DNA from 3 places in the Ruegeria sp. CDSC054 genome. Region 3 is predicted to be linked to each of the others. Evidence: riboswitches for the same ligand, from Rfam matches in the RefSeq annotation. Region 3 holds a riboswitch; each other region holds the start of a gene.

Region 1 (10,543 bases), on a different contig from region 3:
TCGCCAGAATGGTACGTTCCATTTTTGCGTCCAGGACCCGGATGTCGAAGGCCTGGTAGAAAAAATCGTGGCGGCCGGCGGCAAACAACGGATGCCGATCCGATACTATTATCCCGGTGAGAAACCCTATCGCATGGTCTACGTCGAAGACCCATTTGGTATCGTCTTTGAGATATACAGCCATTCCTATGAATTGACGTATTCGTCGGGTGCTTACACCTGACAATCGGAACAGACCTTGGTGTGCAACCGGAAGAGGCGAATCCTTTCCGGTTGTCGCCGTATCGCAAGGCTCAGAGTTCTTTTCGTGCCCTCAGCGCCGCCGTAATCGTCCCGTCGTCCAGATAATCAAGCTCGCCCCCAATCGGAACACCCTGCGCCAGTGAGGTCAGGCGGACCTGTCCCTCCAACTGATCCGCGATGTAGTGGGCGGTGGTCTGGCCATCGACAGTGGCATTTAGGGCCAGAATGACCTCAGAAATCCCTTCGGCCATCACCCGATCCTTGAGTCGGGGAATGCGCAGTTCGTCCGGTCCGACCCCATCCAGAGCCGACAATGTGCCGCCCAAAACGTGATAGCGACCCTTGAAAACTGCAGCGCGTTCCATCGCCCAGAGATCAGCCACATCTTCGACCACGCACAACTCTCCGGTCGCGCGATCCTCGCTATCGCAGATGTCGCAGATATCGGTGGTGCCCACGTTGCCGCAATTCAGGCATTCGCGGGCGGTGGCAGCCACCTGCTGCATTACGTCCGACAGGGGCGTCAGCAGCAGGGCGCGCTTTCGGATCAGGTGCAGCACTGCGCGGCGGGCCGAGCGGGGGCCGAGGCCGGGCAGTTTGGCCATCAGGTCGATCAGATTGTCGATATCGCTGTTCGAACTCACGGCGTGCGCTCCTGCAAAAGGGCCGGACAGGGGTGCCCGGCCTTTGGGTCGTCAGGAGTGTCTATCAGAACGGCAGCTTGATGTCTGCGGGCAGACCCATGCTTTCGGTCAGCCTTGCCATCTCGGCCTGAGAGCGCTCGGCCGCTTTGGTTTGCGCGTCCTTGATAGCGGCCAGAATCAGATCTTCGACAACTTCCTTATCGTCGCCGTTGAAGATCGACGGATCGATGTCCAAACCCTTCAGCTCGCCTTTTGCGGTGGCGGTGGCCTTCACCAGCCCCGCACCGGATTCGCCCACAACCATCATGTTGTTCAGCTCTTCCTGCATATCCGTCATCTTGGTCTGCAAATCCTGTGCGGATTTCATCATCTTGGCCATATCGCCCAGACCGCCGAGTCCTTTGAGCATTTACTGTCTCCTAAATTGTGATCGCCTTAGGCGAACATATACAGCGTAAAGTGTCATCGACGCACATAGCGCAATTGTCAGCCCTATGAACAGGCTGGAATGACCGATGCACCCGATGTCTGCCGCCGATCTACGCGAGTCATCCATCAAGTCGTCGACAAAAATGTGAGCCGCCCAAATCGCCCAAGCGAAGGACGTCGCCAATGCGATCCATAGGTTTCCGCGCCAGATTGCTATAGCAGACAACACCAGCAAGACCATGGATACCGGATGCAAGGTGAGAGCAACTGCTTCGACCAATTCGCTAACCGGTTCGCCATCCCAGCCAGGGTTAAATACTTCGCATGCTTCGTAGTAGACCGCATCGATGTGTGCAAAGTGCAGCTGTTAATCCTCCTCGAACGGGTCCCATTCGTCTTCGACCTCAGGCAGGGCTTCGGTTTCGACCTTGGCGGCGCGTTCTTCCGGGGTTTCGATCCGTTTGATGCGCGCTTTGGGGAACTGCATCAGAACGGCTTGAACCAGTGGGTGTTGTTCGGCCTGCGCTTTCAACGCCAGATCAGCCGCGTCTCGAACCTCGGCGATTGTTGCCGCGTCCCCGTCGGCCACGATTGAGACGGCCCATCGGTTTCCGGTCCAGCGTTGCAAGGCTGAACCAAGCCTTTGCGCCAGATCGGTCGGCGCTTTGTCCGTTGGCGTGAACTCGATCCGTCCCGGGGAATACGAGACGAGACGCACGCCGTTTTCGACCTCAACCAACAGTTTTACGTCCCGGTTGGTACGGATCAACTCGACTACGTGTTCGAAGGTTGGATAGCGTGCCAGCGCGGTCTGGATGTCCTGGGCAAGCGCTGCGGTGGGTGCCCCTGCCGGCCCGCGCTGGGCCGAGAGATGCGTAGAGGATGTCGCCTGCGTAGGTGCATGAGTTGGCACAGCCACACCACCGCCAGGTCCCCCGCTTGGTGGGGGGGGAGGTGCATCCTGTAGTCGTTTGATAAGTTCTTCGGGGCTTGGTAAATCGGCCACATGGGTCAGACGAATGATTGCCATTTCGGCGGCCATCATCGCGTTGGGTGCTGCGGAGACCTCCTCCAGCGCTTTCAGCAACATCTGCCACATGCGCGTCAACACCCGCATTGGCAGCGCCTCGGCCATCTGTTGACCACGCGCACGTTCATCCGGTGAGACGGTGGGGTCATCGGCGGCATCGGGCGTGATTTTGACCACGGAAACCCAATGGGTGATCTCGGCCAGATCGCGCAGAACGGCCAGCGGATCGGCCCCTTCGGCATACTGGCCGCTCAACTCGGTCAATGCTCCAGCCGCATCACCGCGCAGGATCATGTCCATCAGATCCAGCACGCGCCCGCGATCTGCAAGGCCCAGCATTGCCCGAACCTGATCGACGCTGGTTTCCCCGGCACCATGTGAAATCGCTTGATCCAACAGCGATGTTGCATCGCGGGCAGACCCTTCGGCCGCGCGCGTGATCAAAGCAAGCGCGTCTTCTGCGATCTGCGCATTCTCAGCCGCTGCGATCTTGTTGAGAAGGCCAATCATGTCTTCGGGTTCGATCCGGCGCAGGTCAAACCGCTGGCATCGTGACAGCACTGTCACTGGAACTTTGCGAATCTCGGTCGTCGCAAAGATGAATTTTACGTGCTCGGGCGGTTCTTCAAGCGTTTTGAGCAGGGCATTGAAGGCGCTGGTCGACAGCATGTGAACTTCGTCGATGATATAGATCTTGTAGCGCGCACTGGCGGCACGATATCGGACACTGTCGATAATCTCGCGAATGTCGTTCACACCGGTCCGGCTGGCGGCGTCCATCTCCATCACGTCGACATGGCGTCCTTCCATGATGGCAATGCAATGCTCGCACTGGCCACAAGGTTCGGTCGTTGGTTTGCCTTCACCATCGGGACCGATGCAGTTCATACCTTTGGCGATAATCCGGGCAGTGGTGGTTTTACCTGTACCGCGAATGCCGGTCATGATGAAGGCTTGCGCGATCCGATCCGCTTCGAACGCATTTTTTAGCGTGCGCACCATTGCGTCCTGTCCAACCAGATCTGCAAAGGTTTCGGGGCGGTACTTGCGGGCAAGAACCTGATAGGCGGGGCTGGGCGTTTCGGTCATGTCTGCTCTGTCAGATTCGTGTCAGAAATGTAGCGTAGAGACCCGGGCCGCTCGCGTCCACAGCAGGCTTCGTGGAATTTCGGTTTGGACTGCGTCTGTAAGCGGGATAAACCGGCTGTCAAAACCTGGTAAGCCGGTGGCAGTAGGAGCATAAGCTTTGGCAAAATTTGCAATCTACGCACTGCCTGTTGGCTCAGGCACTTTGGCGTTGTCCCCCTTGCCTGGCGGCGGCGGCGGGTATGTGGATGATCTGAGGGTGATACAGGACTGGAACCCTGATCTGGTGATTTCAATGACCACTGAGGCCGAGATGCAGCAGGTCGGTGCAGGCAGTTTTGGTAGAGACGTTCAAAGCAGACCCGCGACCTGGGTGCATCTTCCGATCGAGGATTTTGGCACGCCGCCCCTGCCAATCGAAACTCTTTGGCCTCAAGCCAGCGCAGCCGCCCGGCAGGTGCTGTCCGAGGGTGGACGCGTGCTGGTGCATTGCCGGGGCGGTTGTGGGCGGTCGGGGATGGTCGCGCTTAGGCTCATGGTGGAAAGCGGTGAAGACCCAAACCACGCGCTAATCCGGTTACGCTTGGCTCGACCCTGCGCGGTGGAAACGGATGAGCAGATGGCCTGGGCCATGAAGCCGACCCAGAGCGATCGGTGAAGCAAAATCAGGCTGTTGCTTGCTGCACGATGTGCTGTGACGGTCGCGGCGCAAGTGCCGATGCCTCGAGCATTGCGCAAGGCAAGGCGGTCAATACACCTGTTGGCAGAGTGGCGAATTCAGGGCTGAACATCATATCGGCGTAGTCGTCCAACATATCTGCCGAGTCGTCTGCGTTCGCGCCGCAATAGACCCTGATCCGGGACGGGCTAGCGCGAAACCGAGCCGTGCAGCCCTCGCCGCAATGGGTCAGTTCGCTGGAACCGTCCACCTCAAATTCGCTGGTCGTCATTGGTTGTGCTGTTGCCATCGCCTCGGCCAAGGCCCGAGCCATTTGTGCCAATGCGGGGCAGGTTTTCCCCGTTTTCTGGCACAGGGTGGCGGTGAACTCGTGGGTCGTTGTCTTCCAGATCATAATGCGCCCTCCGCGCGGTGAGCGGGGGACGTGGAACAGGTGTTTCAGTCAACTGAAGACCTGCCCGGACACCCCGCCCGAGTTTCGGTTTTTACTTTGATGGCAGGTCTCCTGACTTGCGGGTCATTGCTTTGCCGACCTTCCCAGCCTTTCGGCCAGTGGTTTTTCGGCATTGCTTACCGCTTACAGTTGCGGGGGCAGTCGCGGCCTTGGTCCGTTCCGGCATTGCCGGGCTGGACCGCACCGAGTTCCCTTTTCATCCCGCCCCAATATAAGGACGAGAACCATCACCTCATCGCTAGCGGTTGTAGGTGGCTTGAGTCAAGCGGGCTGTTTTCCATCGTTCAAGTGGACGCTTGGTCACTTTGAAAATCTGTTGACTCTAGTCGCGCAAAAGCGCCGATATGCCATATGTGAACCGAATAGTTCAGATGCTTGCGAGGGCACCATGTTGGACAACACTCCGGTCGTTTTGACCGAAGATTTCACGTTTTCTGCCGGAGAGGCCGAACTGTCGGCACGGCTGTATATGCCTGCCTCGGCACCTGATGTGGCGGTTGTAGTCCATGCAGCCACAGGCGTACCGCGCGACTATTACCAGCATTTTGCGCGGTGGCTGGTGGAAGAACAGGGTATGGCCTGTCTGACCTATGACTATCGCGATTTTGGCCACTCTCTAAAGGGGCGTCTGCGCGATTCGCAGGCCACGATGGCCGATTGGGCGTTGATCGACATGCCCGCTGCCCGCACTGAAATGCGGCGCAGGTTTCCTGTCGCGCAACAGTGGAGCATTGGCCATTCGGTGGGTGGAATGCTGGGGCCAATTCAGCCCGATATTGAGCAGATCGACCGGATGATCTGTGTCTGTTCAGGTTTGGTGACGGTATCCGACCACCCCTGGCCGTATCGCGCACTGGCGACAATGTTCTGGTATGCCCACCCGCCATTGCTGGTTAAGGCATTGGGATACCTGCCGGGCAAGGCACTTGGGTTCGGCTCGGACCTTCCGGCACGTGTCTACTGGCAGTGGCGCAAATGGTGCACCGCTGCGCTGAGCTACGTGCCGGATATCGGCAAAAGCCTTCCAGACGCCCGTTGGGCTGCGTCGGAAACACCCGTCGATCTGTTCACAATGGACGATGATCAGGTGGTGCCCCCGAACGCGGTTTGGCGCCTGGCCGATCTTTACGGTCCCAAAGCCCGCCGGCATCAGTTGTCGCCGAAAGACTTTGGATTGGCCGGGGTCGGTCACATCGGCGCATTTGCGCGCCGAAATGCGGCCATATGGCCCCGGTTAATCGCCTGAGCCGGTACTTACAGCTTTTTTCGGGATTTCTTGTCCTGCATCACCGATCGTACCATCTTACCAAAGGCCTTGTCGCGCGCACGAGACTGCGCCACGGTTTCCGAGTTCCTCTCATCCTCGCGCCGCAGCTTTCGCCAGCGCTCTAACCGCTCAGCGTCCAGTGTTCCGTTGGAAATCGCATCCTGCACGGCGCAGCTCGGCTCGGCCTGATGCTGACAATCGGAAAAGCGGCAGGTCTGAGCCAATTCAAGAATGTCGGAAAAGACCTCATCGACGCCATCTTGTGCATCCAGCAACCGCAAAGCCCGCATGCCGGGTGTATCGATCAACCAGCCTCCGTTCTGCATCGGATGCAACGCGCGGGCAGTTGTCGTGTGCCGCCCGCGCGCGTCGTCCTCGCGAATGCCGGAGGTTGCCTCATCCAGGCCCGTCATGGCGTTGACCAATGTTGTCTTGCCGACACCGGATGAGCCGACCAGTGCAGCGGTCTGCCCGGTGGGGCACCAGGACAGAACTTGCTGAACGTCCATGGCATCCAAAGCATTGATTGCCAGCACGGTCAGAAACGGAGACAGCGACACGGCCGCTTTGGAGTATTTATCAGGATCGGTGCAGGTATCGGCCTTGGTTAGTATGACGACCGGATAGCACCCGGCCTGATGTGCCAAAGCCAAATACCGTTCCAGCCGGGCCAGATTGAAGTCGGCATTGCAGGAACTGACGATGAACAGCACATCCACATTGGCGGCGATCAACTGGGCCTCGGCCCCAGTTCCGGCGGCGCGGCGTTTCAAAAGGCTGCGGCGTTCCAGCAGCTGTTGAACGCGGTTATGATCATCCGCCAATACCCAGTCGCCGACGGCGAAGTCGCCCGTCGGCTGGGCCAGGGTGAGCAGAGGTGTTTCACCGTTGATGTTTGCACCGATCAGACGATCACGGTGAACGGCTGTGATGCGAAAGGGAACGCACGAAGGATTGGCCGCATGTTGGGCGGCAAAGTGTGAGGACCATCCCAGGTCCGAAAGTGTAAAGGACATTGTTCTGCCTGTGTTCAGGTACAGCAAGCCGTCTGGATGGCGGTCGCGCAATCAGCGGTGATGTGTTCAGGCAGGTGTGAGGGTCGGCCTCAGAAACGCTCTGCCCAAAGGGTTTTTGCTACAATCATAAAAGCCCTCCTGTGGCTAGCGGTTCAAGTAAGTGAGAGGTTGGACATCGACCCAAGCGGGGCTCGTTGTGGCTGCTTCCTTCCGGACCTGACCAGGTTGGCGAGGCGCTCGCCCGCGCCAACCTCTCGAAAATCGATATAGGGAAGACACGCAGAAATGACAACCCGTCACAGTGTGAGTTGAATGCGCAAAAACCCTTCGGCATCCGTGCCAGCCAGCTTTGCGCTAAACTCTGCGATGTCCGCGAGGTGACACTGTGCCTTTGGACCGGTCTTCAACAGGACAGAGGACCCCGGCATGGGCGCAAAACGGAATGGGCAGGGACCTTGTTCCAGCGATTCTGTGGGCATTGCACCGGTCAGGTAGCCCTTCAATGCGTGTTGGATCGGCAAGGCTGGAACGTTGATGACTTCGGCGTCTTGTATGAACGGAAAATGTCCACCGCCGCTGGCGCGGTAATTGTTCAGTGCAACGACAAAGCGGTGTTCGGCCGTCACCGCGTGGCCTTGGAAACGAAGATCTGAGATGCGCCGGTATGCCGGATTTACCAGTCGCCCTTCCGCATCGAACCGAGGCGGTACGCTGAGGTCGATCACGTAGCTTAGCCCGAACAGAACATCGAAATTGTGTCCGGCTCGATCAGGATTGACCAATTCAGTTTGCGCGCCGGGTTTCACCTGATTGAAAACGCCCGCAGACATTTCAAGCCAATCTCTGATGTGCTCTCCTGACACCGCGACCGAACGAAGTTCGTTTGGAAAGATGTTCAGATCGGCCACGTGGCGCATGCGCATTACGCCCGCAGGAATGTCCGAGTAAAAGCGAGGCCCGGCGCGACCACCGAATTTCGAAGGCGCTACGGCAGACAGCAATGGTGTCGCTTCATGGGGTGTGCCCTTCAGGATCTGGCGCACGGTCGAAGCCTGTGCTGCGGCCACCATCGCAAGCCCTCGATCCTTGGCGCAAAAGCTGAAATAGCTGTGCAGGCTCTGATCCGTATGCCCAATCGGTTCCGCGGCCCGTTTTCGTGTTGCGGAATGCACATCTGAAAACATCGCTACCAACAGCGGGTCTTCGGCCGCCGGGTCAGCACCTGAGACCGGGCGCAGTTCAGTGCGATGAGCCGCGACCGACCAACCCTTTTCCGTCGTGGCAGTCAGCGTCAGATCAATCACGCCAAGATGAGATCCGGCAGATCCCGGCATGACAACAGGTGTGCCATGCACCATACCGCCAGTGGCATCGACGTGTTCCAGCCCAGCGTGTGACTTCCCCGGCAGGGTCAGATGCGTGTGCCCGGCGATGATGGCGTCAATGCCCTCAATCGCGGCAAGGGGGATTATCGCGTTTTCAAGATCGGGCGCGGGGTCGACGTACCCCAGCCCTGTATGGGCTAGCGCGATGATCACGTCGCAGCCGTGGGATCGAAGCTCTGACACTTTAATGCGCGCGCAGGTCAGAATGTCGTCTATCCGGACGTCATTACCCAGCCGATGAGATTCCCAATTCCGGGTCTGCGGCGGAACCACCGAGAAGACGCCGACGGTTAGCGAGGCTTGGTGCCCCGCGACCTCAACCCGGCGGGTTAGAACTGCCTGATCCTGCCAGACTTCGTTGGCGCCCGGGCGATGAACATTGCTGCAAACCACCGGGCAGGGGGCCTGTGAAAGTATGCGATCCAGTATGTTCCCTTCGAACCCGAAATCATGATTGCCTAACCCGATCGCATCATACTCTAGCGCGCCAAGGGCCTGCATCAGCGCATGCGGCTTATCAGTTTGCTCGGCGGCCAGGTCCCCAACCGGAGTTCCCTGCAGCGAATCGCCATTGTCAAAAAGTAACACAACCGAGCCTTCCGCCTGCGCCTCAGTTCGGGCTTCACGGATCAGGCTGGCGGTTCGAGCCAGGCCGATTGTGGGTTCAGGGGTGTCAGAATAGTAATCAAAACCCCTCAAGTTCATATGAAGATCCGTGGTGGCCAGTATTCGGATCTGCACGGTCTGCGATGGCAGAGAAGGGGAAGGTTTCAAATTTCTACTTTTGGCAGTTTTGTCTTAGTTATTTTCAACAAAAAGATTAATCACAGTGAATTGCAAGGCTTAGCTGTGTTCATTCGATGGCGACCTGTGATTTTGGAGGTGAAACACCGTTGCAACTGATTGGCCGACATGGCAGCCCTGTGCGGACAAGCCTAAGGATAACTTATGAAAAATGCGGAAAATGTGACGTTTGGTAGCTCGGGGCTGGATCGTGCGGCGCATATTCGCGGGGACGCTGATGCGGTCGCGGGGGCGCGGGTGCATCCCAATGCAAAATGCCTGCTCTTGTGGCGCGGTAAGGTATTGGTTCAGGGTGAGGCGCTGGATCAGTTGGGGCTGATCGCGATGTCACACAAGCTGGTCGAAACCGGGCTAGGAGGTTCTGTCGAGCAGCCTGTATTCCTGGGGCTGTCAGACGACGCGCCTGTGTTTGCCTTTGATATCTCGGACTGGACGGCTGATGGGTTGGACGTGTCCGGTGTCGGAGGCTTTATCGATAAGTCAGAGCAACAGCACCCGGACTTGCCCCACGGCCATGTCTTTGCCGAACTGCGTCGGATCATGACCCGTTTGTCGACGCGTGACGCCGAACTGGCGGCCTCGGCCAAGGCGGTGACTGCATGGCACGAAACGCATCGGTTTTGCGCCCGGTGCGGCGCAGCCAGTGAACTTGCGCAGGCGGGGTGGCAGCGCAGTTGTCCGTCCTGTGGTGGACAGCATTTTCCACGTACCGATCCGGTCGTCATCATGTTGATTACCCATCGCGATTCAGTTCTGATGGGGCGTTCGCCGGGCTGGCCAGAAGGGATGTATTCGCTGTTGGCAGGGTTTGTTGAGCCGGGTGAAACGCTTGAGGCTGCAGTCCGACGCGAAGTGATGGAAGAAGCCGGAGTGCCCGTGGGTGAGGTCCGTTACCTCTCCAGCCAACCCTGGCCGTTTCCAGCCTCGTTGATGTTCGGCTGCGCCGGTGAGGCGTTGTCGCGCGATATCACCATCGACCCGATTGAAATCGAAGATGCGATGTGGGTTACCAAATCCGAGATGATGGAGGCCTTTGCCGGCGAACACCCCGTTCTGCTGCCAGCCCGCAAGGGAGCGATTGCGCATTTTCTTTTGCAAAACTGGCTTGCCGATACGTTGGACTGACAAAATACTGTTCTGAAAAGCGAGAGAACCCCGAACCACAATGCAGTTTACAGTGCGCGAAGATATCGAAGCTCCCATCAACTCGGTGTTCGAAATGGTGGCCGACTTTGACCGATTCGAACGGATCGCAATGCGGCGCGGGATCGAGGTCCGGCGGATTTCGGGCGAATTGGGCGTTGTTCCGGGCACCAGTTGGGAAACAGAATTCAGGTTGCGCGGAAAGCCACGTCAGATTTCCGTGCAGATGGCCGAATGCGACCCGCCTTCGCTGATGCGGTTCGAAGCGGCAAGCAAGGGGATGAACGGCATCACCACGATCGAGCTTTTGGCCCTGTCGCAGCGTCGCACGCGTCTTAGTGTTGATATGTCCCTGTCAGCCAA
Region 2 (10,543 bases), on a different contig from region 3:
CTCAGCATCAGCTTGGGTGGTTATCGTAACCATCTGCCCGTCAACGCGTATCATTTTCCCAAATTCGGCGTCCGAAATCTCAAGCTGAACTGAAGCTTTCGTGGATGCATCGGCGACTTGAGCGATCCGCTCCTCAATCTTTCTCGCTCGTTCGGTTGCGGGCAACGCACTCGACCCGCGTACCAAGAACAATTCTTCACCATCCACTATTACCGGCGCAATAAACTCGGGATCATCTCTCTCTTCAGTTGGTGCGAGGATTTCTTCAGACTGAGCAAACGCGACACCGCAGACGAATAGAAGTGGCAGTAACCAAAGTGTAAGAGCCCTCATTATTTTGCTCCTTCTGCGGGGATTATGTGCACATCGCGTTGCGGGAATGGTATAGATATACCTTCTTCATCAAACCTCTCTTTTGCTTGACCGGTTAGGTCCCAATAGACGGTCCAATAGTCATCTGACTTGGACCATGGACGGCAAAAGATGTTGACGGAGTTGTCTCCCAACTCACCCACGAAAATTTCTGGTTCTGGTGTCTTCAGACAAAGCTGGTGACGCGCAACTAAGTCTTTGAGCACTTCAATTGCTTGGGCAGCGTTGTCCGAATAGGCGATACCAAAGACCAGATCGACCCGACGTTCTTCGGATGCGCTTACGTTGGTAATGACATCCCCCCAAATCTTGCTGTTGGGAACTATAATAATCTGGTTGTCGAATGTTCTGATCTTGGTTGAAACCACCGACATCTCATCCACAAACCCAGAAGAGCCGCCTACTTGGATATAGTCGCCAGTGTCGAATGGCTTGAGAACCATGATCATCAGACCGCTTGCGAGGTTTCCCAGCGTTTCCTGCAATGCAAAACCTAGGATGAACGACAAACCGCCGAGCACGGCAAAAAGCGGTGTAACGTTAACTCCGAACAAAGCTAAAACGACGAGTATACCAAGGACGAAAACGGCCCAGTACACGGCGGTGGCAATGAAGCGTTTCAGCATTCTGGAGATAGTTGGAATTTTATTCAGACCCCGTTCAGTGACCCGACGCACCATTCGAGCAATGAACATCATGGCCCAAACTGCCAATAAAACGCCCAAACCAGCCATCAGCAGGCCAACGCCCCCATCCCACGAGAACAACCACGCCCAAGCGTTCTGAAAAAGTGTTTGAAGATCGGTTGTTTTTAGGGCTCCTGTTTTCAATGCGAGAATATAGTCAGTATGGGGTTCTAGTTCTTCCGCCTTTGCGCCTTTCAGGGTCCATGCGTCGAGCACCAGGCGATAGTTGTTGAGAATGTCTGATCCAGTGTCGTTCAAGGAGGACAACTGAGATCGCAAGCTGTCTTCCCGAGTTCCGCTCGCCGACCGAAGTTGCAAGTTTACCTGCGCGACTTCTTCGAGCCGCGAGCGCACATAACTCTGCCAAGTACCAGCGATCTGGGAAAGCTCTTCCGCGGTTAAGGGAACAAGTAGGATCTCGAGATCGTCGGCAACAATCATCTCATCTACGACTGCATTTATAAGATTGTCATTCTCGACTTCCACAGCCTCTTGGTCCGCCTCAGTCTCTTGCGCGCCGGCAGGAAAAGCGCTCGCTAATGCCGTGAACCAAATGAATGACCAGATCGTCAACGTTCTCAGTGCTCGTCTCATCTATCTGTCCCCTACTTCTTTAACGGTCGAAGAGAGCACACTCAGACGCAACAAATCCAGAATTATGTTTATATTTGAATATTTCACTGTGACGAACACCACAGATCTTTGGGCCGCTGTCGATATAGAGAACCTCTCAAAATGGAGGAACCACGGTTTTGCGAACGAAACTAAAGTTTGCGTGGAGGGGTCATAGATTTGCTGTGCACGTCGAATTTAAGGCTTTGTCTATTAGACCCATTAAACCGAAAATAATGGCCTCCTGGCGACACCACTCACTTGCGTCTCCAGGAGGCAACCAGACAAGTCTGGCGAATGCGCGAGCAACAGAGGTAATACAAATTTGCTACGCATTCGAATACTTGAATCTAAAAAGCAACAATTCAAATAATTTTACGCGCGCCAAGAAGTTTGCTCTCGCGTGATTTAAACGTGCATGTACATATATGCATACAGGTACGCGTCAGAATTGTAGTCGCGCCTTGCAATCGTAGGGTTTCGAATTTGAACAATAGTGTACAGATCTAGTGTTCATGCCAACTCAGCTTAGACCCACGATGAACCACACATTCGAGATAGTCTGGCCAGTCCCATGACCAGACTAAATCCCCGCGTCGCCTATCATCCCAGATAAAGGTGACGCGGGGCACATTGATCCATCTTTCGGTCAGTACCGTAAAAACAACACCCCTAAACTACTGCCCGCGTTGTTCACTCGGTTTCCCTCCGAACGATGCAGGTTTTCTTGGGGATTGGGTTGTAATGAGTTTCCGTTGGCAGAGCGACCGACCGGACCTTCTAGATCTGGTTCGGTCCTGTTGCATAAGGTGGTCGCTCTATCAAACGCTTTTCAAGCCTTTGGAAAAGACGCAGCCATTTTTTTGGTTTGAAGACTCGCGTTAACGGTTTATTCTCATATCTTCACTATGCGATATTTTAATGGGAGTGTTCCTATGAAAATGACAGCCATGATGCTTGTTGCCGCTGCTGTTCTTGCATGCGGAGCAACCGTAGGACACGCCAAGGACAAAAACATTCTGCCAAAAGACAACGCAGAGTTCGTAAACTACGGCGAGGAATCCGGCTGGAATATTTTTGTGGATAAGAGCAGAAATACTTGCCTGATCGAACGGGTAGATGAGAATACCAACGTTGTTCAAATGGGTCTGACCCCAGACAAAGACTTCGGCTACATGGGTGTTTTTACAAAGGCGGACATCGAATTTAAGGATGATAAAGTTGAGCTGCTCATGGACAACAAATTGTACTATGGCGATACGAAAGCAGCTCCACCCAACTTGGCAGACGGGTACAAGGGCGGTTATCTCCTTGCTAACAATCCTGACTTCGTCACAGACGTGATGGAACGCGAAACGATGATTGTAATGCCGGAGTCCAATTTTGCTTTCGACATAAGCCTTGCTGGTACCAAGAAGGCGATTGAAGCGGCGCGTGAGTGCAATGCTTCTCTGACCAATTGACCTGTGCCAATGCTTCAAGGCCGTTCACTTTGTGGGCGGCTTTGTTTTTGACCGTGCGACTCCTGAGTATCGAGGAAGCCTTTAGTCGAGTTTAGGCTTTAACTTCGATCAACACTGTCTTGTGACTTAGACAGTTTGTCCCTTTGTTCCAAAATAACATTTTTGGAGGCACGAAAATACGTCCGATTCGGGCTCGAAGCGGTCATCTGACTGTTTCTGTCGGATGTCCGTTTGCCAGCGCGAAGCGGACGATAGTGCATAAGTGCAACAGTCTCGACACATATCACGCGACTAAGAAGAACCTGAGCAAGAATGTGAATTGCGCCTATGCGGTACTGAAGAGCAGAGACTGCAAACATCGTTGGTATCCTGCTCCCGCAACCAAACTTTAAGGTCGGATATCAAATACTTAGCCTCGCATAACGCGAGGCTTTTTGCGTTAGGTCCAAACTGACTGGAAGCATTGTGGAAGCAACAGGATACAGTTGTGAGTGTGGGTATACCTCCGAAAGGGATTTGAAACGCGAATTGTCCAGAATTTTTCACAGTGCATGGCTGTCCTTGAACCGCTCAAACCCAAAGCGGGATGTAGGTATAAAGTAACGAATGCGGCCCAACGCGTCTGTAAACGCGACTCCGATGATGTCGTGCATGTCCTGCCAGTTTCACATCTCGAAGCGGTTGCGGAGTTGCTTAGAGCCCAATCGCATCTCAAATCGCCAGATTTGACTTGCTACCCGGTCGGTCAGGTCAAGGGGCGGTTTTGCTGGTGACGTTTAGGGACACAGAGCCAAATTCAAGGACGCAATGCCCTGCCGCTGGGTTGTTTGGCGATGTTTGGGAGAAGAATGTGGGGGCTTTTGCTCCCTAAGTGCCTCCGGTGGGGCAGCATTTGCTTTGGGGCCGGGCCGCCGTCGTGACGGAAGTACTGTTACATCCGGTGCGCATTTCCCTGATCTAAACTTCGGATGACCGCAAACGCCGGGGGTACTCGGATCGAGACTATTGTCGGGAGGCTGGGGAAATGGCACCGCCCGGCAACTCGATTTGGAAGAAGGCCATCGCTCTCCTTTTAGACTTTAAAGCCGCACATATCTGTTTCTTTTGATCAGGACAGAACATGCGCAGACCCAGCGTTAGAAAAAGATCTCAAACGCTGGATGGTCTTTCATCAATAAAGCAAAGAATTGGGCTCCGGCTTGGGTAATATGCACTCGGTCCGCAGAAATAATGTCTCCATTTTGATCGAAAACATGGATCTGATTCCCATTTGTGGTCGCGTAGCTGATGATATCGACATACAAACCAGCCGGTATGACCGACGCATTCTGCCTGTTTGCCTCAACTATTTCTTCGAATACCTTAGTCGTATAGTTTGGCCGACCATACCTGGGCAGTAAGGTGAATGCATTGAGACTATAACCAAAGTGTTTGGGGCCGACGAAGACGATATTGTGTTGCGCGGCATGCCCGTTTTCAAGAAAGAGTTTGCAAGCGCCGGAAAGGTTGACGATTGGCAAGAAAGTCGCGTCAGCATTTTGTATCAAAGATTTTGTGTCATCGTCCCAAAGCCTGGGCTCGCAAACATTGAGTGCGTCGCGATAAATTAGATTTGCATCCTTCATTATGCCCATCTCAATGAGAATATTCGCAAAATCACGGGCCTGACTGTTCCCGACAATCAAAATGTTGATGCCGCTGTTCGTATCAAACTTTTCTGCGTCGTACTGGCTGATGCGGTGATTATACCCAATGTGCATCCCCGCTGCGACCTCTCGATCCGTGTCGAAAACGCGTGTAGGGAAGCCTTGTCCGAGATACAGCGAAAGCCCAACAGCACACAGCGTTGCGGTCACTGCGGTGCACGAAACAACAAGGCGTGAAAGAGAGATCGCGTTTTTGTTGCGGAACGGTTGTTCGACAAAACGCCAGGTCAGATAGGGCAAAAGGAATGCAAATGGTATCAAGCTGGCAAGAAAATACGGGCTGGGTTCTTCAAAGCTAGCAATGCGCGCAAATGCGAAAATTGGTTGGTGCCAGAGATACAGGCTGTAGCTGATCAGGCCAATGCCAACCAGAATTCTGATGCTCGGCAGTTTGGCGACAAAAGTGCCTTCCTTTGCATAGAGGAGAACGAGCAAAGACCCGACGACCGGAACGGCTGTCAGGTATGACGGGTGTTGCATGGTCCCGTCAAAGATCACCATAGATGCAATCACCGCAATAAGGCCAAGTAGCGAAAGACTGTTGCTCGCTCTAACCTTGCGCCTATTTTCCCAACAGGCCCCCAATGCACCGAATCCGAGTTCCCAGGCGCGTGTATGCAGAAGATAAAATGTGCTCTCCGGGTGGGTTTGAACCAACAGTACGCTCGCCAGGAAACTGGACCCGATGATAGCCCAAACCAGCAGATCCGTTCTGTGTTTAAGTACCGGGTACAGGGCCATAAGCAAAAGCGGAAAAACTATGTAAAACTGTTCTTCAACTGCCAGGCTCCATGCGTGAACCAGAGGTTTGAACTCGGACGCGAGGTCCCAGTATCCACTTGTTAGCGTGAGAAGAACATTATTCAGAGAGAACATCGTGGCCACGACACTCTGGCCGAAGTTTTCCAGTGGATCGGGCAGCATGGTAAACCAAGCGATAGGAATACACACCAGTACGACGACACTCAGGGCAGGCAAGATCCGTCGGGCCCGACGCTCGTAGAACTTCAAAAGAAAGAAGCTATTTTTTCCAAGATCATCAAGGATAATAGAGGTTATTAGATATCCGCTGATAACGAAGAAAACGTCTACGCCTAAAAAACCTCCACTGAACAGGCTTATGCCGGAATGAAAAAGAACCACTGGTAAAACTGCAATGCTGCGAAGGCCATCAATTTCTTTCCGTTACAGCATTTAATCAAAACCCACTCTTGTATTTTGTGCTCGGGCCTGTGAGCTTTCGAAGCGCATCTGTCGTCAAGAGTGTGTCGAGGAACTTTGAGCCGCCGCAGCCAATCGAACAAAGTATTGGCAGGTTTATGCGTTCCGGTCGTTGCAAGACCCAGGCTGAAAACTTCTGAGTGAGCCCCGCGAAGTCACTGCCATTGCTAGCACCCTTATCGTAGAATTTTTTTGGCTGATTGGAGCCTGGTACAAATTGCCATCACCGATTGGTTCGCGCTCTTGTCGAATCAAATCAATTCGTATTTGGTCCACGTGATGGTTCCCGACTGTATTCTGCGGTCAGGGATAAAAGGGAATACGGTGCGGTTCTGTGAAAAGACCAATTCCGTGACTGCCCCCGCAACTGTAGGCGGCGAGCGACCCGAGATCGTCCACTGGGCAATAGCCTGGGAAGGATCGGGATAGCTTTGACCCGCAAGTCAGGAGACCTGCCATCCGAAATTTATGAACCTGGGCGGGGTGTCCCAGAGGGAGATGACAATGTTTCAAGCGGTCCGTACCGTGCACGAACTTGCGCTCGCTTTGCCCCTGTCCGAACACAGGAGGCGTTGCCGTTGTCATTGCAAAAAGCTGACACCCAAAGGGGTAAGTGCTTGACGGAATTTAGTGTTCCGGTGCTGGTCACGGGGGCTCTGGCGCTGTCGGCGATCTTGTGGCTCGCGATTTACGCGGTGATTTGATGTCGGCCGTTTTACAAATCCGAGATCTGACGTTGGGCTACCGCGACCTGACATTGTTTCACCGCCTCTCCATGGATATCGCGTCCGGGACAACCCTGGCCGTTCTTGGTGCGAACGGGTCGGGCAAGAGCACATTTGTAAAGATGCTGCTGGGCTTGATGGATCCGCTTTCGGGCAGTTTGACTTGGCCGCAGGGCCGTCCTGGTGACATCGGGTACCTGGCGCAGATGACCGAGTTCGACCGCCGATTTCCCATCCGTGTGAGGGATCTTGCCGCGATGGGTGCTTGGCGCGGGTTTGGTTATCGTACCGGGCTGGACGCCGCGGCACGTGACCGGATGGCCGCCGCGCTGGATGAGGCCGGGGTACTGGATATCGCTGACCGGCCTCTGCATATGCTATCGGGCGGGCAACTGCAGCGCGCGCTGTTCGCACGGGTTATCATGCAGGACGCGCCGCTGATCCTGCTGGATGAACCGTTTGCCGCCGTCGACCAAAGTACTGAGGCGCATCTGCTGTCGATTATACGCCGATGGCGCGATGAGGGGCGCGCGGTGGTTTTGGTGGTGCACGATCTTTCCTCGGTACTGGACTATTGCAGCCACGCGCTGCTTTTGGGCGGGCAAGAGGCGACCCATGGACCGGTGAATGACGTTCTGACACCAGACCGGCTGGTTGCACAAGGATACCTCTCGGAAAGTCAGGCGTCCTGGATGTTCCGTGGCACCCATTCAACAGCGGAGCACGCCAATGTATGACCTGATCGTCGAAATGTGGAGCTTTGCCTTCATGCGTCGCGCTTTTGTGGCAACCACGGTTTTGTCGGCTTCGGTCGCGCCGGTGGGGGCATTTCTTGTTCTGCGTCGCCTATCGCTGGCTGGTGAGGCCATGGCCCACGCGATTACCCCGGGCATCGTCATCGGCTTTGTCACGGCGGGCTTGTCAGTCATGTCACTGCTGGTCGGAGGGCTTATCGCGGGTGTTGGCGTCGCCATTTTGACCGCCTTTCTCGCACGCCGGACGATCCTGCGCAGCGATGCCAGCCTTGCCTCGCTGTATCTGATCGCACTGGCGGTGGGTATCTTTATTCTGTCTGCAGCAGGGTCCGCAGTCCCATTAAAAAGCTTCCTGTTCGGATCAATCCTTGGGATCGACGACGCGTCGATGATCCTTGTCGGAGGGGTGGCGACGGTAACATTGTTGGCATTCGCCGTTCTGCTTCGTCCGCTGATTGTCAGCACCTGTGATCCGGTTTTCTTCGAAACGCAGACGCGCCGACCGTGGTTGGTAGATCAGGGTTTTATGCTGCTGTTGGTTCTGAACCTGCTGGCCGCGTTCAAAACACTGGGAACGTTGATGGCCGTTGGCTTGATGATCCTGCCCGCAACTGCGGCGCGCTATTGGGCCAGTACGATCACCGGGCAACTGGTCCTGGGCTTTGTGTTTGCCTTGTCCAGTTGCTGGATCGGCCTGACCCTGTCCTACTTGTTCCCGGACACGCCGTCCGGCCCGGCGATCGTTTTGGTTGCCGGTGGGTTCTTTCTGTTCTCGGCTATTTTCGGTCCCCTTGGTTTTGGCAGACGGATGCGCAAACCGTCTGTTTCCAAAGACATCCCCATTGCCCAAATTCAACAAGAAGAGAGAGCACAATGACTCTTGTAAAGTCACTCTACGCCGGCATTGCCTCTGTGTCGTTTGCTTTGGCTGCATTGCCGGCCGTTGCGGCAGAAGACAACGTCAAGATCGTCGCTAGCTTTTCGATCCTCGGCGACATGGTCGAAGAGGTCGTGGGCGATCTGGCCACGGTTACGACAATCGTGGGCCCGGATGCGGATGCGCATGTGTATCAGCCTTCGGTTGCAGATGCGAAGGCCGTTGCCCGGGCGGATATCATCTTTGTCAACGGTCTGGGCTTTGAGACATGGTCCGATACCCTAATCGCTGAATCGGGCACTGACGCAACCGTGCACGTTGCCACCGACGGCATCACGCCTGTCACAGTCGAGGGCAAAATCGACCCCCACGCCTGGAATTCGCTGTCGAATGGCATGATTTACGTGACCAATGTCGCCGACGTGATGACAGAGGCGATGCCCGAGCACGCCGAAGAAATCGCTGCCAATGCCGCGGTCTATATCGCGCAGCTTGAGGCGCTGGATGTAGAAACCAAGGCAAAGCTGGCAGGTCTGCCCGCCAATCGCCGCACGGTTGTGACCGCACATGACGCATTTGGATATTTGGCAGACGCCTACGGCCTGACTTTCCTTGCGCCGGTTGGCATCGACACCGAAGCAGAGCCATCAGCCAAGGATCTTGCTGTTCTGATTGACCAACTGAAGGCGGATGGTGCTGCCGCGTTGTTTGTTGAAAACATCACAAGCCCCACTTTGATTCAGCAGATCTCGGATGAAACCGGAATCGTGATTGGTGGACGGCTGTTCTCGGACGCCTTGTCGGAACGGGGTAGCCCTGCCACCAGCTACCTTGCGATGTTCCAGCACAATCTGAACACTCTGCTGAATACACTTGGGAACGCAACCGCAAGCTAATTGGTCTTCAGGCACGAGGCGGTGCTTGATCCGCCGCCTCATACGGTGCTTTGGAACACTGGGTTTTGGGAAAACGTCGCTTAGTCCGGCTTCCAGCCGTCTTCGTATTCTCCCAAAGTACGGGAAAGATCCAATAGCGAGGCGAAAAATCTTGCGTAAACGTCCCGTGACATCATCGTCTTGTTGTCATCCAACACCTGCAAAAGATCGACAACGCCCGAGGCAAAGGCGTCATAGACCAACTGGTCCGCAGGCGTGGGGTCCAAGGTCCATATGTCGTGCGTGTTATAATACCCTGCGGGTTGGGGGTCGTCGTCTATCATGTGTCCGCCTCATTTTGATGCCGCACATGTAAGTGAGAGGAAGGCGAACGCTAGTGATGTGGCGGAAAGTCACAAGTATTTGGCGGTACAAAAAACGCGACCCCAACCTTGCGTTTCAGTGCTGATAGGAAGTGAAAAGCTTCGCTTCGACCACAACCGGCATGCATTGTGTCGACCGAGAAGTTGTCAGGGTTTCGAATGTTCGCTCTGCAATACTTCCAGAAACAGTTTGGTCACCCGCGTCGGTTCAGGTTGCTTTCTGGTCACTGCAGCAAACCGGGTTCGATATTGCGTTTCGCCTGGCAACACCATCCGCATTTTTTCCTGGTCCACAAAATCCTGCGCAAGATGATCAGGCAAATAACCTATGTATCGCCCCGACAGGATAAGTATGGCCAGCGCCTGCTCGCTTTGAACTTTTGCTGAACGTTGAAAGCCCAGTTGCTGACCGACAATGAGGTTCGGAGAGTTCACGCTGAGCCCAACATAATTGTACCTGAGTAGGTCACTGGTCCTGAGTTCCCGGTCCGGTATTTCGAACAGGGGGTGTTCCCGGCCGCAATACAGGAACATGTTCTCGCCATATAACGGCGCATAGTTCAGACTTGTCGAAGGGCGATGCAGCGCAATAATTCCGATGTCGAGCTGACCGCTGATAACCATGGTTTCGATCACGTTTGGCGGCTCAAGAGACAATTCGATCTGAACCGAGGGGGCGGCTTCGTTGAACCGATGAATGGCGCGGGCAAGCCGGGAATCCGGGTTTGATGCACATTGATCAAACAGCGAAATGCGGATCGTTCCCCCCAACTGTTCCTTGATCTCGCTGACCTCGTTTCGAAATTGCGACACGGACACAAGCAGGTGATCTGCTGCCTGCAGCACTTTTGCGCCGTCTTCTGTTAAG
Region 3 (10,543 bases):
CGGTGCTTGTATCGCCGCCCCGCCTTCCAGCAGAATCAGCCGCCATGGGGTGACCCGCAAGGCAGACGCCCCGCTGTCTGCAATGAGGTCAGAGAGCTGCCGCGCCGGCAATTGTCCGAACACCGCGCCATACAACACACCCAGATCGCATACGCCGGGCTGCGGAGGTGTGCCGATGTCACCGGGCACGCTGCCTTGCCACTCCGCTGGCAAATCCTGCGTCGCGGCCACCCGCGCCATGCGGCGGGTTTCTGACGTGAAACGTTCGGAAAACCATCCGGCCAAGGCGATAAGCCGGTCAATTGCGTTGGTTTCTGTGACCCGGCAGCCAGTCTTGGCCCCGTCGGCGCGCAGGATGAGGCCATCAGTGCCTGCCTCGACCCGGATATCGGCCGAATCCGCCGCCAACAGGCGCTTGGGGCCAGTGTCGATGGCAAAGCCGAATTTGGCGGGCAGAGTCGGCAATTCCTCCAACCGGTCGATCAGTTCCTGTGTCAGATGTGCGGTTCGATCACCTGATCGGTATAGGGGCGACACCAGGATATTGCGGCGCATTTCAATACCGGGCTCAGCATCCAAAAGGTTCAGCGCGGCCAGTTCGGCCAGCAATGCCTGATGATCGTCTTCTTTTACCCCGCGCAGCTGTAAATTGGCGCGGTTGGTCAGGTCGATTGTGCCATTGCCAAATTGCTCGGCCAACTCACAAAGACCACGTGTTTGTTCGGCGCTCAAACGGGCCAGACGCGGGCGCACCCGAACCACCAGACCATCGCCCGACATCATCGGTCGATGCGCGCCGGGGCACCAACCCTGAACGACCGGGGCGCTCATCCCAGCCCCTCCAGATCGGCCCGGATCGAGTTGCGGCGGGTGTTCCAAAGACCCGCGTCCAACAACGCGCGGAACCTGTCCTGCATCGCCTGATACGCGCGCGGGTTGGCCTCTTGCAAAAACGCGTCGACCTCGGCGTCGCCCAAAGTCGCGTCGTGATAGAGGTCGAACAGATGCGGCGCGACCGTGCCTGACAGATGGGCGAAAGAGGCCATGTGATCCAGTGTCGCCGCAATTTCGGCAGCGCCCCGAAAGCCATGCCTTTGCATGCCTGCAATCCAGTTCGGGTTGGCGGCACGGGCATGAACCACACGGCTGACTTCTTCAGGCAGCGTTCGGGCGCGCGGGTTATCCGGGTTGGTGTTGTCCAGATGGTATAGCTGCGCAGCACCACCGGTGACTGTCTTGGCGGCGGCGAAACCAGCCTCATGCGTGGCATAGTCGTTGGCCAACAGAAGGTCGGTTTCGGTCAGATCCTGCAAGTGCACGAAACTGTCGGCATTCGCGACCCGTTGGGTAATGCCATCCTTGTCTTGCGCAATATGCTCGCCTTCCAAAGCGAATGAACTGGCCTCAAGCCATGCTTCTCCGGCCTGGACGCGGGCCTCATCTGTATAGATTTCGGATAGCTGCGTCATGTTCACGCCATAGCTGCCCGGAGCCGGGCCAAAGACGCGCGCCGTCGGAGCCTGTCCGGCGTAGGGGTTCCAGTCCGGTGCTTCGTCCCGGTCGCACAACGCGCGAATTGCCTGACCATAAAGCGCCGAAAGCGTGGGGAACACGTCCCGGAACAGGCCCGACACGCGCAACGTCACGTCCAAACGCGGGCGGCTGAGATCGGTGATGGGCAGCACCTCGATGCCCGACACGCGCTCGGATCCTTTGTCCCAGACGGGTTTCACGCCCAGCAGGTGCAACGCCATGGCGAACTCTTCGCCCGCAGTTCGCATGGTGGCCGAGCCCCATAGGTCTACGATCAGCCCTTTGGGATAGTCGCCTTCCTCTTGCAGGTGTCGCCGCACCAATTCTTCGGCCAGCTTCACGCCTTGGGTATAGGCCGCACGGGTCGGCACTGAGCGCGGATCGGTGGTATAGAGATTGCGACCGGTGGGCAGCACGTCTGACCGCCCGCGATAGGGGGATCCGGACGGGCCTGCCTCGATCCGTTTGCCAGCTAGCGCGTTAATCAGAGCATTGCGTTCGGCATTGGCAGAAGGTGCCGTGTCAAAATTGGCGGCGGCTTCGGGCACACGTCCAAAGATATGCAACCCGTCGCCGAACTGGCTTTCTTTGATGTCACAGACAAAACGGTCGATGCGAGTGATCGCCTCGGCCGTGCAGGTGGCCTGATCGAGACCCAGGTCACTTTCAAGCCCGATGGCTTGCGCCTCATCCCGGATATCTTCTTGCAGGCGGTCGCGACGTTTGGGGTCCAGACCATCTGCGTTCGAGAATTCGTCCAGCAGCGATTCCAGCCGAACCATCCGATCCGGGGTACCGCTTTCTCTCATCGGCGGTGGGACATGACCCAGCGTGACCGCCCCGATCCGGCGCTTGGCCTGCGCGGCCTCGCCAGGGTCGTTGACGATGAAGGGGTAAATGACAGGCAGGTCGCCGATCAGCGCTTCGGGCCAGCATTCGTTGGACAGCGCGACCGACTTGCCGGGCAGCCATTCCAGCGTGCCGTGCGCGCCGATATGGATCAGCGCATCCGCACTAAGACCTTTGCGCAGCCAAAGGTAGAAGGCCACGTAGCTGTGGCGCGGGGTACGCGACAGGTCATGATAATCGTCATCACGCAACTCGGGCGTGCCGCGTTCAGGTTGCAACGCGACCAACGCCTTGCCGCGGCGCAGGGCGGTGAAGTGGAACGCGCCATCTGCAAAGGCCGGATCATCCTCGGGCTTGCCCCAGACGATTTCGAGGTCTGCGCGCAGTTGTTCCGGCAATTCTGCTAGCGCAGTCAGATATTCGCCAAGCGACCACGTAATCCGCGCGTCCAACAACGTATCAGAAATCGGCTGGGCAGGAGCGGTGTCATACCCTTCGCCTTGCAGGTCGGCCAGCATCGCCTCGGCCGAGGCCAAAGCATCGAGGCCCACCGCATGGGCCATCTGCCAATCCTTGCCGGGATAGGTGGACAGCACCAAGGCGGGCACCTGATCCCATTTGGGCTTGTCGTTCAGGTTCAGCCAGCCGACGACACGGTCGATGATGGCCTCGATCCGTTCCGGTTCAGCCCGGTGGGCAAAACGTGAATACTCCAGATGCGGGTCACGCTTGCCCGGTTCCTTGAACGAGGCAATGCCTGCAGAAATTCGCCCGTCCACTTCAGGCAGGACAACGTGCATAGCCAAATCAGCGGGCGAAAGACCGCGTTCCGCCTCGGCCCAGGCTTTGCGGCGGGACGTTGCGAGAGCAACCTGAAACACCGGAACATCGGCAGCGTCCAGCGGCGATGTACCCGATGCGCCTTTGCCCGAGAAGGAAGTGGCGTTGATAATGGCCGACGGTTTAATGGCGGCGATGTTCCCGCGCAGCCAATCGGCGGCGGCAGGTGCTTTTAGCGAGGGGGCGAACATGCCTACTGCTTCGAACCCGCGTTCCCGCAATCGGCGGATCAGGGCTGCGACCGGGGCGGTGTCTGCAGATGTCAGATAAGCCCGGTAGAAGGTCACGAGGATACGCCTCGCGTCGCTCGAGAATGCTGTTTCGACCGGGATTACGCCACGATCCGGGCACCACGCACCGCACTTTGGCAAGGTCTTTGCGCCCATCACCGGCCCGGCATAAAGCCCAGCCGCCAGCGCCATTTGTGCCAAGGCCGCTTGCGCCGCGACTTCGCCGCCGGTGTCACACAGATGCGCAAGCCGCCGCAGGGTTGAGACGGGCAGGGTGGAGTAATCATCCAGCCGCGTATCCTCACGCCCATCGGCAGGTAGGACGGCCAGTGCGATCCCCTTGGATTGCGCCAGCGCCAGAACTTGCTGCAAGCCATAGGACCAGTAAGGCACGCCGCCGATCAAACGGATCAGAATGCCCTTGGCGCCCTCGAGCGTTTGCTCGACATAAGTGTCGACGGACAACGGGTGTTTCAGTGCTGTCAGGTTGGCCAGCCGCATTGTCGGCATTCGCCCTTCGGCCCCGCCACCGCGATGCCAGCCCGCCGCGAAAGCACCAAGGTCACTGTCCGAAAAGGACAGCACCACCAGATCCGCCGGACTTTGGCCCAGATCGGTCGGGGTCTCGGTTTCCTCGAGCCCGTGGCTTTCGCGGAAGACGACGTGCATGGCTTACTCGGCGGCCTCGGTCACGCCCACGAGGATATCGCGGATCGCGGCCTCTTTGATGTCGTCGTGTTCGGCGATGACCACCAGACGCGAACGGCGCTCTTCACCGGGTTCCCACGGGCGGTCATACTGGTGACGTACGCGGGCACCAACGGCCTGCACCAGCAGACGCATGGGTTTGCCCTGAACGGCGGCATAGCCTTTGACGCGCAGGATGTTCAGCTCATTGGCCAGACGTTCGATATTGGCGACCAGTTGGGCCGGGTCGGTCTGTTCAGGTAACTCGACGATGATGCTTTCGAAATCGTCGTGTTCGTGGTCGTGATGGCCATCGTGATGCGACGGACGGGCATCCATGTCATCCTCGGCGGCCGCTTCCAGCCCCAGCACGACGCGCACGTCTACGGCACCTTCGGCGACTTCGACCACTGGCAGCGGACGCGGAGCTTCGGCGGCGATGACTTCTTTGGCTTTCGCCACACCTTCGGCGCCCGCCAGATCGGGTTTTGTCAGCAGGATGATGTCGGCGCACGAGATCTGATCCTCGAACACCTCTGACAGGGGCGTTTCGTGGTCGATCGAGTCGTCAGCCAGGCGCTGGGCGTCCACGGCTTCGACATTCGGAGCGAAGCGCCCGGCGGCGACGGCCTCGGCATCGGCCAGAGCGATCACACCGTCAACGGTGATCTTAGAACGGATATCCGGCCAGTCGAACGCCTTCAGCAGCGGCTTCGGCAGCGCCAGACCAGAGGTTTCAATCAGAATGTGATCGGGGCGCGGCTCCAGCGCCATCAGTGCCTCGATGGTCGGAATGAAGTCATCGGCTACGGTGCAGCAGATGCAGCCATTGGCCAGTTCCATGATGTTTTCCGCCGGGCAATCCGGAATGGCGCAGGATTTCAGGATATCGCCATCGACGCCAACATCGCCAAATTCATTGACGACCACAGCCAGACGCTTGCCCTGCGGGTTCTGCATCAGGTGCTTGACCAGCGTGGTCTTGCCCGAGCCCAGAAAGCCGGTGATCACGGTGACGGGAAGTTTTTCAAGATTGCTCATTTCAGGGCTCCAATCGGGGGAATGCGGGCCGCACAGTTTTTGCGGAAATGTTCGGGGCGCTCACGCCATTTCACCAGACCGTCTTCAGCGGCCAGATATTTGGTGACGCCTTCGACGATGGTCTCGACATGGTCGGCCTCGTCGAGGTTTTCATAGACGAAGGTCCATCGGGACGGGCCACCACGCAAAACGATCGAACATCCCTGATCACAATTCGACAGGCATTCCACCGGCTTCAGGTCCACGCCGTCAGGCAAGCCCGCCTGTTCAAGCGCTGTGTGCAGCAAAGTGCCGGGTCGCTGAGCGTCATCTTCGATGGGCAACCCACGGCGGCATGTCGTGCAGACCAGCAATTCGACTGGTGCGGTCTCGGTCACGTCTCTCATCCCCCTAATCCTTTGTACGGGGGACGGGGTTTCATGCGGGCCACGTGTGCGACATGGACCCGACACCGGAACACCCCGCCCGGTTTCAACTTCGGGTGCTGGCAGGTCTCCCGGCTTGCGGATGTCAGAGCGTTTGCCCTGTCGGATGTCCCGCCTTCCCGGCCTATTGGGCCAGTGGCTTTGGGCACCCTCTCCGGTCACGGTCGCGGGGGCGGCTGTGCTTGGCGATGACATCGCTGGCACATTCCCTTTTCATCCATCCGAGGATGGACACCAACGCATGCGACATGCGGCACGGGCAGGGGGCTTGTCAAGCACGACTGAGGATTGAAAACCGGTTAAGTCAGAAAAGCGACCAGCCGAAGTCAGTCAGCGGCATCCGATGCGATCCGATCACGAAGCCAGGAGCAAAACAGCCCCGCAGCCGCGGATGATTGAGCGCTTCCGGGCTTGGCAATCAGGTAGTGCGGTTGTGCAAACGGAATCGCTGGACCGGCAATCGCAACAGGCGCGCCTTGGGCAATCGCGTTCTGTGCGAACCTTTGGGCAATATTAAGGAAGCGGGCAAAGGCGCGACAAAGACAAAGCACATCCCTCTACCACTGTCGCATTGTGCGTCGCGCCGTTTGTTCGCGGGAAAAGATTTGGCACGTGTGGCATTACTTTCAAACCGCTTCGACATTTAACCCCGGACATCAACGGCGACGGTTATGCTGTTCCAGAAGCCAGTAGGAACATGATACCCAAGTGTATACGCCCGGATTTGCGAAAGCAGCGCAGAAAGCTAAGTGTTTGAAAAGAAGTGGAGGCGAGTACCAATTTCGAACTTGCGTAAAGGAATTAAATTTCTTAATAAATAACAATTGTTTAGTGAGATTTTATCGGTACGTGGGCTTGCGAATGTTGCGGGATTGTTGGTTGAAATTGTTCATTGGCTTAACGCCATCAAGGATGATGCTCGATTTTTGGTTCAAGTGGATTTTGGTGCAATGATCACAGCAACGCTGATTGCTTTCAGGCGCGTCGCAGCCTGAATGCGCCGTCACTCGACCTTCCGCCCGTCAAGATATGAGCCGGTGTTCGGATACCTTAAACGCTGCTTCAATAGCTGCACGATTTCGTCGGCAACAATTGCCATTTTTCATTTGAAAGATTCTGATGCCGGTTTGCCAGAGTAGTCAGTTGTATACGTAATTCTTCATCCGGAATGGAGCTGTCTAGAGCCACCGACATAATGCTGGGGCTTACAACGCGTGCTAAAACAGTTGAGCGCCGTTAGACAATTGCTCCCGGATCGAACGTCGCGTTCTGGAGGTGTCTAAACCTGGTTCGTTCGTGAAGGTAAGTGTCGTGAGCGAACTTTTCCTCCGGTAGTCGTTTCTCTGCGATCTTCCGATGGAACCTTACAAGTCTAGCAACGTCTTTGACTACAGTGGTGGTCGTTTTCAGTGCATCCAGCTTTTTGTCCGAACGGATGTATTCTCGAGCGTCCGCTTTCCACTTGAAACCTGCGAAAAGCAAAGCGTTTGAATCGAGTAGCAGTCGCACCGTGCGACTTTCCCCCATCGAAATGGTTATGCCAGGCTCCACCAAATGATGATGTAGAATAAAGTTCCTTAGACCCATGGCAAAACTATGCGCGCCGGAGTTCTTCCCGATTACCCTTCCAATTCCCCGGGTGTAAGATTCACTGTTTTCCAGCTTGGTGTATTTTCGGATACGTCTGCAAACATCTACGTATGAAGCATAAAGCGCAGAGAATGTTAAAAGATTGGATGTTGCCTTAGATTGTTCTCGAGCATACGCAGAGTTATCTGAGCGCTTGAACTCAAGAACGGTGTCCATCCCTGCCGTAGCCGCATTCAAACCAAGGCTTGCTTCCAGCATTGCGGCATGCACCCTTTCTAAGTTCTCCAGTGCGGTATGAACTTTATGGTAAGGGGAAAAGCGCAATGCGTAATTCCACGATTCCTCTTGCAGCTTTGAAGTGTATGCGGCGAAACCCTCTGGATGATCCGTGCTGCTTTCTGCAATATATGTTGCGACCGTCAGCGCTCGGTTTAACTCGGCGAGCTGACCGTCTCCAAAGTCCCATCTCAGTAGGTCGACTTGAGAGAAACACTTCGCTAATTGAAACTCCTGTGTGGTAACACCCTTTGAGACGGATGCAAAAAGATCGTGTGGTTTAAAGCGATGCTTGGCAATGAAACTCGCAAAATCTTCTTTGGGCATTCGAAACCTAGCTAGTTTTGTTGATATCGCATCGAAGACTTTCCGACATGAACTATAAAATTGACTACTAGGGCGCCGCTCTCGGGCGTCTTCTGGTTCCAGCTTCAACCTATGCGGTTACTATCTAGGTATGATGAAGCTTGCAAATCTGTTCCGAAGACAACAACCCCAACCCAAAAACCCACTTTTGAGTTTTTTCGCACCGGCCAATAGAACACGGCGCGAATAAACCCACGTAACAATGCCATGGAAGGACCCGCGATTTTCTTCGGTGGACCAATGTATGAGTTCTTGGCTCGGTTTTGATGACTACGTGGGAGGGAAGGCGAACAAACACTGTCGGATTCTTCGCAATGAACGCAGCAGTGTTGTGCACTGTTTTCAAAGTGCGGGGAGCGGGGGAGGGGGATTCCTTAGAGCATTCTAGAAAAGTGTATTTCTGCGTTTTTTCACATTCTGCGCTATAGGGTATCCCCAAGTCTCCCCATAAATTTATAACTATATTTAAGATATTGATACTAATAATAAATGCCCTGTTGTCACCTCCTCAAAACGGTCCCCGAATGGCTCCCCATGCTTCCCCGGCGCTCCCCGAGATTTTCTTAGATTCGCCGTCAGGCCCCCTGCGGCCTGGCCGAATAACCAGTCTCGACTCCCCGGTAGGGAATGGCGGGGAACTGATATAGGGGCGCGGGGGAAACTGTGGCGGAGTTGAGGCATAGGTTAAACGCAGTTGGGCAATCGTACACCTGATCTGGCGTTGATACTCGATATAAGGATAACGCCAGCGCCCTCATCCGAGTCAGTGAAAGGCCGGCCGAACTCTGTCATTGGTTCGATGCTCTCCGAGGTGACGGCAGACCTAATCGTCCAGGAATGCTGTTACTGTTGTTTTCAACGCATCCCAATCAGTGAATTCTCTCAAGCCATCTCGTGGATCAATCTTCTAGCCTAGCATGACAACGTGTTGGACGATCTCTCTTTCAAAATACCCGTAATTATCAGGCCGTACGGCACCAGCGACCAAGGCGGTCGCGTCTGGTTCGAATTTCGTCCGCATCAGCATTTCGGTAAGATAGTCCCGCGCGTCCTCCTGACCTTTCTGAAAAGCAGCTTTTAGACTGACGGAAAGCAAAAGTGATTTTCGCGAGGATAATGCGTCATGGTGCCTTTCTAAAAACTCCTCGAACGGCTTGGGGTGCCGGCGTTCATGGACGGGAGCCGCAAGGATAACGTGGTCTACATCTTCCAAAGACACTGGACCTGCCAGTTGGTCGATATCGATCAGCCTAGTTTCGTATCCTGCCCCTAATGTGACTTTGTTGATAAAGCGCGAAATCTTGGCGGTCTGACCTTCAATAGTTCCGTAGGCAATAAGTACTGTCATAATGACGCTCCCGCAAACCGGTCTAAACAGCTAACTTACTATGCCGAAACTCTTCGCCACGGCCTTTGATTTCAATCAAAAATGCCGGTCTCTTTAAGCAATCTGGGTAAAGGCGCGACGTCGAAATGACTGGCTCATACTGTTCTGGAAAGCACAAAAGCTATGGCAAGCCAAAATCCAGTGCGTATGGTCATTGCACCGACGGTTCGCCATTCAAATGGCGTGCCACTAAGAGCCACTAATATTAGAACAGCAAACACCAATAGTGTAGATAAGCCAATCAACCAGGCAATGCGTTGTGCCCAGAATGTGGATTTGTAGATTGCGAATGCGCCAATCAAATAGACAAATCCAGCCAGAAAATTGAACCAAAGCACGAATGGTACCGCATCTCCCACTGCGGTTTTGGCAGCAGCACCCCCAAATAGAGCCGTTCCGCCGGAGAAAATGGTAAGAAGACCAAAGAGTGCTGCGGCTATTGCAACTGGGCGAACCCAAGGCGAAGAGGAAGGCATCGTTGTTTTCCTCTGGAATAAGATTGAATTTCGTGTCGTAAGCAATCCGCCGTCCTCGCCAAACGAACTGAAACGCACGTCCATAGTAGCAATTTTTCTCGCCATTACCCTTGATCTTTATCGTTGGGCTAAATTGATACCCATTGAAAAAGCAGCGTTTGCGGGAGGTTTTTCGCAATAGACATGCTCTGTTGCCCCTTTGGGTTGACCCGTTTGCAACTCCAACAATTATCAAAGTTGGTTCTGTTACCGTGAATCTTCTGGAAATGGACGGACGAATACGCTCGAATTTGCAGCGAAAAGTGTTGATTTGAGTCAATGCTAGTTGCTGCAAGTTCACCCATACTGACCCTCACAAAGGAGGGAGTGCGACATGTTCAAAATAATTGTGGTTGGCTTGGATGGATCAGAGGCGTCAGAAGCAGCTCTACGCGTTGCCTGTGATATCTCAAGCAAATATGGCTCTCAAATTCACCTTGTCCATACACCTCAGCCGCAAACCGTGGCTTTCGCAATGGGCGCGGTTGCTGGCTATCACGCCGTCACGACAATGCCTTCAGACGAAGAGGTTCAGCAGGCAGCAGACAAGATCATTTCCGCGGGTAAAGAGATTGCCAAAGAATACAATCAGACAGTTTCGCAAACACATACCCAACGCGGTGATCCGGTCGACGAGATCATCGCATGCGCCGAGCAATGCAAAGCTGACCTAATTGTGACGGGCCGCCGCGGACTGGGAAGCATTGGTAGCCTGATTCAAGGGAGCACCTCTCAAGGCATCAGTCGGAATGCCACTTGTGCGGTTTTGACCGTTGCCTAAATTTCAAACTTGGTCCCAATCGG

The links. A riboswitch is a leader RNA that binds a small molecule or an ion and turns the genes downstream of it on or off. The one in region 3 is predicted to bind cobalamin.
Region 1: it holds a riboswitch for cobalamin, as region 3 does, so the genes downstream of both, AC2FGC_RS15595 (hypothetical protein) here and AC2FGC_RS12715 (DUF1636 family protein) in region 3, are expected to answer to the same signal.
Region 2: it holds a riboswitch for cobalamin, as region 3 does, so the genes downstream of both, AC2FGC_RS22445 (metal ABC transporter ATP-binding protein) here and AC2FGC_RS12715 (DUF1636 family protein) in region 3, are expected to answer to the same signal.

What each region holds. Positions count from the first base shown of each region.
Region 1 is NZ_JBXWOA010000008.1:48,460-59,002, reverse strand. It holds gene AC2FGC_RS15620 (lactoylglutathione lyase family protein) at 1-223, shown strand, start outside; gene recR (recombination mediator RecR) at 294-887, opposite strand; gene AC2FGC_RS15610 (YbaB/EbfC family nucleoid-associated protein) at 952-1,296, opposite strand; gene AC2FGC_RS15605 (DNA polymerase III subunit gamma/tau) at 1,684-3,435, opposite strand; gene AC2FGC_RS15600 (protein-tyrosine phosphatase family protein) at 3,593-4,090, shown strand; gene AC2FGC_RS15595 (hypothetical protein) at 4,098-4,505, opposite strand; cobalamin riboswitch at 4,590-4,809, opposite strand; gene AC2FGC_RS15590 (alpha/beta hydrolase family protein) at 4,954-5,811, shown strand; gene rsgA (ribosome small subunit-dependent GTPase A) at 5,820-6,848, opposite strand; RNA gene ffs (signal recognition particle sRNA small type) at 7,007-7,105, opposite strand; gene AC2FGC_RS15575 (bifunctional 2',3'-cyclic-nucleotide 2'-phosphodiesterase/3'-nucleotidase) at 7,145-8,974, opposite strand; gene nudC (NAD(+) diphosphatase) at 9,182-10,162, shown strand; gene AC2FGC_RS15565 (SRPBCC family protein) at 10,203-10,543, shown strand, end outside.
Region 2 is NZ_JBXWOA010000019.1:35,930-46,472, forward strand. It holds gene AC2FGC_RS22425 (mechanosensitive ion channel family protein) at 1-333, opposite strand, end outside; gene AC2FGC_RS22430 (mechanosensitive ion channel family protein) at 333-1,652, opposite strand; gene AC2FGC_RS22435 (hypothetical protein) at 2,606-3,133, shown strand; gene AC2FGC_RS22440 (acyltransferase family protein) at 4,270-6,015, opposite strand; cobalamin riboswitch at 6,324-6,534, shown strand; gene AC2FGC_RS22445 (metal ABC transporter ATP-binding protein) at 6,764-7,522, shown strand; gene AC2FGC_RS22450 (metal ABC transporter permease) at 7,515-8,417, shown strand; gene AC2FGC_RS22455 (metal ABC transporter solute-binding protein, Zn/Mn family) at 8,414-9,313, shown strand; gene AC2FGC_RS22460 (hypothetical protein) at 9,394-9,636, opposite strand; gene AC2FGC_RS22465 (LysR family transcriptional regulator) at 9,823-10,543, opposite strand, start outside.
Region 3 is NZ_JBXWOA010000005.1:212,099-222,641, forward strand. It holds gene AC2FGC_RS12700 (ferredoxin-like domain-containing protein) at 1-831, opposite strand, end outside; gene cobN (cobaltochelatase subunit CobN) at 828-4,121, opposite strand; gene cobW (cobalamin biosynthesis protein CobW) at 4,125-5,180, opposite strand; gene AC2FGC_RS12715 (DUF1636 family protein) at 5,177-5,566, opposite strand; cobalamin riboswitch at 5,650-5,859, opposite strand; gene AC2FGC_RS12720 (hypothetical protein) at 6,842-7,798, opposite strand; gene AC2FGC_RS12725 (flavodoxin domain-containing protein) at 8,745-9,185, opposite strand; gene AC2FGC_RS12730 (hypothetical protein) at 9,320-9,805, opposite strand; gene AC2FGC_RS12735 (universal stress protein) at 10,074-10,520, shown strand.